DNA from 2 places in the Streptomyces sp. 11x1 genome. Region 1 is predicted to be linked to the other one. Evidence: riboswitches for the same ligand, from Rfam matches in the RefSeq annotation. Region 1 holds a riboswitch; the other holds the start of a gene.
The links. A riboswitch is a leader RNA that binds a small molecule or an ion and turns the genes downstream of it on or off. The one in region 1 is predicted to bind S-adenosylmethionine.
Positions count from the first base shown of each region.

Region 2: it holds a riboswitch for S-adenosylmethionine, as region 1 does, so the genes downstream of both, thrC (threonine synthase) here and P8T65_RS35025 (aminotransferase class V-fold PLP-dependent enzyme) in region 1, are expected to answer to the same signal.

Region 1 is NZ_CP122458.1:7,984,191-7,988,395, forward strand. It holds gene P8T65_RS35015 (cytochrome bc complex cytochrome b subunit) at 1-965, shown strand, start outside; gene trpD (anthranilate phosphoribosyltransferase) at 1,120-2,184, shown strand; SAM riboswitch class IV at 2,471-2,586, shown strand; gene P8T65_RS35025 (aminotransferase class V-fold PLP-dependent enzyme) at 2,713-4,074, shown strand; partial or broken gene P8T65_RS35030 (glycerate kinase) at 4,035-4,205, opposite strand, start outside.
Region 2 is NZ_CP122458.1:5,787,629-5,791,833, forward strand. It holds gene P8T65_RS25485 (trehalose-6-phosphate synthase) at 1-138, opposite strand, end outside; gene P8T65_RS25490 (glucosyl-3-phosphoglycerate synthase) at 437-1,381, opposite strand; SAM riboswitch class I at 1,513-1,684, shown strand; gene thrC (threonine synthase) at 1,702-3,003, shown strand; gene P8T65_RS25500 (ubiquitin-like small modifier protein 1) at 3,122-3,397, shown strand; gene P8T65_RS25505 (cold-shock protein) at 3,857-4,063, shown strand.

The DNA.
Region 1 (4,205 bases):
GCATCATGCTCGGCCTCGTGGTGGCTCACCTGATCCTGGTCTTCTACCACAAGCACACCCAGTTCGCGGGCCCCGGAAAGACGAACAACAACGTCGTCGGCATGCCGCTGCTCCCTGTGTACATGGCGAAGGCCGGCGGTTTCTTCTTCCTGGTCTTCGGTGTCATCGCGGCCATCTCGGCGATCGCCACGATCAACCCGATCTGGAGCATCGGCCCCTACCGTCCGGACCAGGTGTCGACCGGCGCCCAGCCCGACTGGTACATGGGCTTCTCCGAGGGTCTGATCCGTGTCATGCCGGGCTGGGAGATCAACTTCTGGGGTCACACGCTCGTCCTGGGCGTGTTCATTCCGCTGGTCATCTTCCCGCTGGTGCTGGCCGCGATCGCGGTCTACCCCTTCATCGAGTCCTGGGTCACCGGCGACAAGCGTGAGCACCACATCCTGGACCGCCCGCGCAACGCGCCGACACGGACCGGTTTCGGTGTCGCCTGGATCACCTGGTACATGGTCCTGCTGATCGGTGGTGGAAACGACCTCTGGGCGACCCACTTCCACCTGTCGATCAACGCCATCACCTGGTTCGTCCGGATCGCGTTCTTCGTGGCCCCGGTCCTCGCGTTCATCATCACCAAGCGCATCTGCCTCGGCCTGCAGCGCCGCGACAAGGACAAGATCCTGCACGGTCGCGAGACCGGCATCATCAAGCGCCTGCCGCACGGTGAGTTCATCGAGGTCCACGAGCCGCTCAGCCAGGAGCAGCTGCACACGCTCACGGCGCACGAGCAGTACAAGCCGGCCGAGCTCGGTCCCGCGGTCGACGAGAACGGTGTCGCCCGCAAGGTGTCGCGCCTGGAGAAGGTCCGCGTCAAGCTGAACCGGGGCTACTACGGCGAGGACAGCCAGATCGCCAAGCCCACCGTCGAGGAGTACAAGGAGATCACGAGCGGCCACGGCCACCACTGATCGCTTCGCTTCGCCACACACGGTCGAAGGGCCCCCGTCCGATCTTCGGACGGGGGCCCTTCGCCGTGCCCCGACCTGGATAGGGTGGGCGTATCAGTGATTTCGCGGTCCGCGTGGCACCCCCTGCCCGCGGCTACGACACCCAGGAGCGGCTATGAGCGCTGTGACCCCCGCTGGAGGCGACACCGCGGCGGGCCGTTCCTGGCCCGCCGTGCTGAACGCGCTGCTGTCCGGGCACGACCAGGACGCCGGTGCCACGTTCTGGGCGATGGACCAGATCATGCGCGGTGAGGCGACGGACGCGCAGATCGCCGGGTTCGTGGTCGCGCTGCGGGCCAAGGGGGAGACCGTCGAGGAGATCACCGGTCTCGTCGAGGCGCTGTACGAGCACGCCAAGGTGATCGAGGTGTCCGGGAGGACCGTCGACATCGTCGGTACGGGCGGGGACGGTGCCAAGACGGTCAACATCTCCACGATGTCGTCGATCGTCGTCGCCGGTACGGGCGCGAAGGTCGTCAAGCACGGCAACCGGGCCGCGTCGTCGGCGTCCGGGGCGTCCGACGTGCTGGAGAAACTGGGCGTCAATCTGGAGCTGACGCCGCAGCGGGTCGCCGAGGTCGCCGAGGAGGCCGGGATCACCTTCTGCTTCGCGGTGAAGTTCCATCCGGCGCTGCGCCATGTGGCCGCCACGCGGGGGCAGTTGGGCATCAGGACCGTCTTCAACGCGCTCGGTCCGCTGGCCAATCCGGCGAAGGTGCGGGCCCAGGCGGTCGGTGTGGCCGACCCCCGGATGGCGCCGATCATGGCCGGTGTCTTCGCCGAGCGCGGCAACTCCTCGCTGGTCTTCCGCGGGGACGACGGGCTGGACGAGCTGACGACCACGGCGACGTCGCGGGTATGGGTCGTGCGGGACGGCAAGGTGACCGAGGAGGGCTTCGACCCGCGTGACGTGGGGTTGGAGCTGGTACCGGTGGAGGCGCTGCGGGGGGCCGACGCGTCCTACAACGCGGATGTCGCGCGGCGGTTGCTGGCCGGGGAGACGGGGCCCGTGCGGGATGCGGTGCTGCTGAACTCGGCTGCGGCGCTGGTGGCGTTGGAGCCGACGTCCGGGCCGCTGGCGGAGCAGTTGCGGGGCGGGATGGAGAAGGCGGCGGAGTCGATCGATTCCGGGTCGGCGCGGCGGGTCCTCGAGCGGTGGGTTGCCGCCACGAACAGGTAGTCGGTCGGGTGCGGGTGGGTGGGTGCTGGTCGCGCAGTTCCCCGCGCCCCTGAAAGACCAGGCCCTGCGGGCCTGAAAGCGGCGGGGCTGCGGGTCTGGAAGCGGCGTGGCTCGATGAAAAGCACGGGGCGCAGCCCCGGCTTTTCAGGGGCGCGGGGAACTGCGCGAGAAGCCCCACCGACCCGCACCCGCCGACGAATCCGCACCCCCGAGTCATGAGGCGCCCCATCGCGCCATCCGGACACGAGTTGCGGCGCGACGATCACCTCACGTAGGTTCTGATTCAGGTCATGAGTGACAGCCCATAGCCCCGGCTGGCTGTCCGGCAACCCTCCGTCCGTGGCGGGGTGCCCCGGGTGAAGACCGGGTCGTAGGCAGCGAGGTCTACGGCAAGCGCGGTTTCGAGGGAGTCTCCCGTGAGCAAGCGAATGCGATAGGGCCGCCGAGCCCCGCCTCCGCGCACCCCTTTCTCTTCTTCTCTTCCTCCGTATGCCTTCTTTCGGCATGCCTCCTCACGGGAGTACCCCCATGTCTGTCTCCATCCTTGCCGCCGACCAGTCCGTTTGTGCCCCACTGCCCGTTCTGGGCCGGGATGTCACCGTCCCGCTCGTCACCGGCGGCGAGGTCACCTACGCCGCGCTCGACTACGCGGCCAGCGCCCCGGCCCTGCAACGCGTCTGGGACGACGTGGTGGCGTACGCGCCCTACTACGGCAGCGTCCACCGCGGCGCCGGCTACCTCTCCCAGCTGTCGACCGACCTCTTCGAGAACGCCCGCAGGACCGTCGCGGAGTTCCTCGACTGCCGCGCCGACGACCAGCTGATCTTCACCCGTTCGACGACGGAATCGCTGAACCTGCTGGCCCAGGCGCTCCCCGCCGACTGCCAGGTCTTCGTCTTCGAGACCGAGCACCACGCCTCGCTGCTGCCCTGGCGGAACGCGCGGGTCACCTACCTGGACGCGCCCCGCACGCCGAGGGAGGCCGTCGCCACCCTGGACGCCGCCCTCGCCGACCGCGACCCGCACGGGCCCGCGCTGGTCTGCGTCACCGGCGCCTCCAACGTCACCGGTGAGATCTGGCCGGTGCGGGAGCTGGCCGCCGCCGCGCACGCGCACGGCGCGCGGATCGTCCTCGACGCCGCCCAGCTGGCCCCCCACCACCCCCTCTCCGTGCAGGAGTTGGACGTGGACTGGGTCGCCTTCTCCGGCCACAAGCTGTACGCGCCCTTCGGTTCGGGGGTCCTCGCCGGCCGCGCCGACTGGTTGCGCGCGGCGGACCCGTACCTCGCGGGCGGCGGCGCCAGCCGCAAGGTGACCCGGCGCACCGACGGCGGTGTGGACGTCGAGTGGCACGAGACCGCCGCCCGGCACGAGGCCGGTTCGCCCAACGTCATCGGCGCCTATTCCATCGCCTCCGCCTGCAAGGCGCTCACCGAGGCCGGGTTCGACACCCTGGTCGCCCGTGAGCGGCACCTGATCGACACCGTGCGCGCCGGGCTCGCCGAGGTGCCCGAGGTGCGGATCCTCTCGCTCTTCGGGGACGACGCCCCGCGCGTCGGCGTCATCTCCTTCGTCGTCGAGGGCTGGAACAGCTCCCACTTCGCCGCCGCCCTCTCCGCCGAGTACGGCATCGGCGTACGCGACGGCCTCTTCTGCGCCCACCCCCTCGTCCGTACCCTCCTCGGCAGCGACCCGCAGACCCAGGGCGAGTGCGGCGCCCCAGAGGCCGCGCCCGGCGAGCGCTCCCTGAACGCGATCCGGGTGAGCTTCGGCGCGGGCACCCCCGACGAGCACGTGGAGCGGTTCCTGGGCGCGGTGAAGGAGCTCGTACTGGACGGCGCGCAGTGGAACTACCGTACAGAGGACGGGCGTTGCGTTCCGGCCGTCTGAAGGTCGGCCGTCCGGTCGCCCGCCGTCACCCGTGCGCCCAGGACGATCATCCGCAGGGCCCGTTCCGTGGCGTCGGCGAGGAGTTCGCTCGCGCGGAGTACGGCCTCCGCGAGGGCGAGGGCGAGGGCGAG
Region 2 (4,205 bases), 2.2 Mb from region 1:
CGGGTCGATCGCGGAGAGGCCGGAGACGAGGCCGCCGCCGCCGCGCTTCGCTGTGAGGGCGCCTGATTCGTCCTCGGTGTACGTGATGGGGCCGCGGTTGGAGGCGACGAGGATCCGCGCGCTGTGCGTCGATGCCATAGGGCTCAACCTAGCCCCTGAGTTCACCGGTCAAACGTACGGTTCGGCCGTCTACCGGGTGCCTATGGGGGAGGGGGTGCGTGGTGCGTGGGCGGCTGCGGGTGCGTGGGGGCTGGTCGCGCAGTTCCCGCGCCCCTGAGGAGCAGGGGCTGCGCCCCAATGCCCTTCATCCCGCAGCCCGCCGTCTTCCAGGCCCGCAGGGCCTGGTCTTTCAGCGGCGCGGGGAACTGCGCGAGAAGCCCCAGCCACCCGCACCCGGCGACGGAACACGCACCCCCACCCCCTACGCCGCCTACGCCTACGCGGCCCTGCGCTCCGCGTACTCCTCGATCTCCAGCATCGGCTGTCGTTCCTCCAGGTCCACCGAATACGTGCGCGGCTCAAAACCCTCCCGGCCCCGCTCGAACTGCGTCAGGACGGGACGGATCAGGTGCCCCCGGGCCAGCCGCAGCTGAGCCGTGCGGTAGATCGCCGCCGACATGCGGCCCAGCGCCGCCCCGTCCTGGTGCCGGTGTTTGCGGACGCCCACGTCGACCTGCGCGAGCGCGTCGAGGCCGACCAGGTGCAGCGCGTCGACCAGCATGCCCAGCTCGATGCCGTAGCCCACCGGGAACGGCAGTCGTTCGAGCAGCGAGCGCCGCGCCGCGTACTCGCCGCCGAGCGGCTGCACGAAGCCGGCCAGCTGCGGCCAGTGCATGTTGAGCAGGGGGCGGGCCATGAGCTCCGTCACACGCCCGCCCTGACCGGCGGCCGAGCCCAGGGGGCGGTCGTACATCCCCTTGACGAGGTCGACACCGGGGTCGGTGAGCAGCGGGCCGACGATCCCGGAGACGAAGTCCGACGAGAACTCCCTGAGGTCCGCGTCGATGAAGCAGACGATGTCGCCGGAGGTCACCATCAGCGACCGCCACAGGACCTCGCCCTTGCCGGGCACGGCGGGGATGCGGGGCAGGATGTCGTCGCGGTGGACGACCGTGGCCCCGGCGGCCGCCGCGACCTGCGACGTCCGGTCGGTCGAGCCGGAGTCGACGACCACGATCTCGTCGACGAGCGGGACCTGGCGCATGAGGTCGTGACGGATGATCGCGACGATGTCGCCGACCGTCTCCTCCTCGTTCAGCGCGGGCAGGACGACGCTGACCGTCTGTCCCGTGGCGCGTTTCGCGGCCATGATCCGGTGGAGCGGGCGGTCGGACATGGACCAGGAGCGGGTACTCAGCCAGCGCTCGACTTCGTTCAGCACAGTGCGCGGCTCCTCTGCGTTCATCTCGCGGTTCGGACGGCTCTCTCAACTGTCCTGGCCTTCGGTTACAGTCTTGGACAACGCTGGTGACCATCGCATGTCGCGGCTCGTCGGCGTATACAACCAAATACCGCTCATCCAGAGGGGCAGAGGGATACGGCCCGATGAAGCCCCGGCAACCCTCCAGCCGGTCTGACCACGACATTCGCGCATCGTCGCGTCATCGTCATCGTGGTGAGGCTCCCGGCTAGGGAAGGTGCCAAATCCGTCTCACGGCGAAGTGCGTCGTGAGGAAGATGAGGAGAAAGGGCCTCGCCTCCATGGCTGCGCAGACTGTTGCAAGCACCACCGACTCCCTCGGCTCCATCTCCACAGTAGACCTCGGCCCCGCCGCCGCTCTGAGCTGTCGTGAGTGCGGTCACCGCGTACCCCTCGGCCCGGTCTTCGCGTGCGAGGAGTGTTTCGGGCCGCTGGAGATCGCGTACGACTACTCCGCCTACGACACGGAGGAGCTGCGCAAGCGGATCGAGTCCGGTCCCGCGAACATCTGGCGGTACGCGCCCCTGTTGCCCGTCCCGGCGGACGTGGCCACCAAGCCGAACATCAACCCCGGCTGGACCCAGCTCGTCAAGGCCGACAACCTGGCCGCCGCGCTCGGCGTCGACGCCGGCAAGCTCTTCGTCAAGGACGACTCCGGCAACCCGACGCACTCCTTCAAGGACCGGGTCGTCGCGCAGGCCCTGGAGGCGGCCCGCGCCTTCGGCTTCACCACTCTCTCCTGCTCCTCCACGGGCAACCTGGCCGGTGCCGTCGGCGCCGCCGCCGCCCGCGCCGGCTTCCGGTCCTGCGTGTTCATCCCGCACGACCTGGAGCAGGGCAAGGTCGTCATGGCCGCGATCTACGGCGGCGAGCTCGTCGGCATCGAGGGCAACTACGACGACGTGAACCGCTTCTGCTCCGAGCTGATCGGCGACCCGGCCGGCGAGGGCTGGGGCTTCGTGAACGTCAACCTGCGGCCGTACTACGCCGAGGGCTCCAAGACGCTCGCGTACGAGATCTGCGAGCAGCTCGGCTGGCAGCTCCCCGACCAGCTGGTCGTGCCGATCGCCTCCGGGTCGCAGCTCACGAAGATCGACAAGGGGCTGCAGGAGCTGATCAAGCTCGGGCTCGTCGAGGACAAGCAGTACAAGATCTTCGGTGCGCAGGCCGAGGGGTGCTCGCCGGTGTCGGTGGCCTTCAAGGCCGGGCACGACGTGGTGCGGCCCCAGAAGCCGAACACCATCGCCAAGTCGCTCGCGATCGGCAACCCGGCGGACGGGCCGTACGTGCTGGACATCGCGCGGCGGACCGGTGGGGCCGTGGAGGACGTGACGGACGAGCAGGTCGTCGAGGCGATCAAGCTGCTCGCGCGGACGGAGGGCATCTTCGCGGAGACCGCCGGTGGCGTGACCGTCGGTGTCACGAAGAAGCTGATCGAGGACGGACTCCTCGACCCGACGCTCACCACGGTCGTGCTCAACACGGGGGACGGTCTGAAGACGCTGGACGCGGTGGCCGGGACCGGGCTGACCGCGACCATTCGGCCCAACCTTGATTCGTTCCGTGAGGCGGGGCTCGCGTAGGGCCCGTTAGCCAGTCGTTCGTCTGCGGGCCGGTGGGGGCTGGTCGCGCCCACGCGGCGGCAGCCGCACATTGAACACAGCCCCGCGCCCCTGAAAACATCTGACCGGAGGTCCCATCGTGAGCGTTTCCGTCCGCATCCCCACCATCCTTCGCACCTACACCGGCGGGCAGGCCGAGGTGAGTGCCGAGGGGGCGACCCTCGGGGAGGTCATCGCCGATCTGGAGAAGAACCACAACGGGATCGCCGCCCGGGTGCTCGACGATCAGGGCAAGCTGCGGCGGTTCGTGAACGTGTACGTGAACGACGACGACGTCCGATTCGAGCAGGGTCTGGAGACGGCCACGCCGGACGGTGCGGGTGTTTCGATCATTCCCGCGGTCGCCGGTGGCTGACCGCCGTCGTACCGGTCGGTAGTAACCGTCGGTAACTTTGATTACCGAGAGTTCACCGAATTGCCCCCTCCGCGAGAGAAGCGGAGGGGGCAATTCTCTATGGTTGAGCACTGTAGAGTTGGGGAACCCGGTCCGATCACCGTAGTGATTCTTGCCGGGCGCATATCCGATCGCGCCGCACGCCCTATATGAAGTAGCCAAAGTGTGCAGGCCTTTTGCGTATTTCGTTCCTTTTATGGGGCCCGACTTGCCCTGAATTCAGACGAATTGTTCGTACATTCCCGACCGGTCGTGTCCAGAATTCTCGTCCGATTGACCTGTTGCAGAGGGCAGTTGGACAGATACATTCGGCCGCGGTCGACGCGTTCCGGCGCACACCCCCAACCGTTGGGGGGTGAGGTCTGACCCGGATCCGCGAAGTGTGGATCTGTGCAAGGGCCAGTAATAGGGGAGTTAGGCATGGCTCAGGGCACCGTCAAGTGGTTCAACGCGGAGAAGGGGTACGGCTTCATCGCGGTCGACGGTGGTGCGGATGTATTCGTCCACTACAGCGCGATCCAGATGGACGGTTACCGCACCCTGGAAGAGGGCCAGCGGGTCGAGTTCGAGATCTCGCAGGGTCAGAAGGGACCGCAGGCGGACATGGTCCGGCTCGCGGTCGGCTGAAGTAACGCGCCGGGTTTCACGCAGCGACGTTCTTCGTTCTTTTCGGGAGGGCCCGCACCCCGTCAGGGGTGCGGGCCCTCCTGCGTGTGCTGCGGGCCCTCCTGTGTGTGAGGGGTGTGCGCGGGGCGCCGGGGCGGCGCGT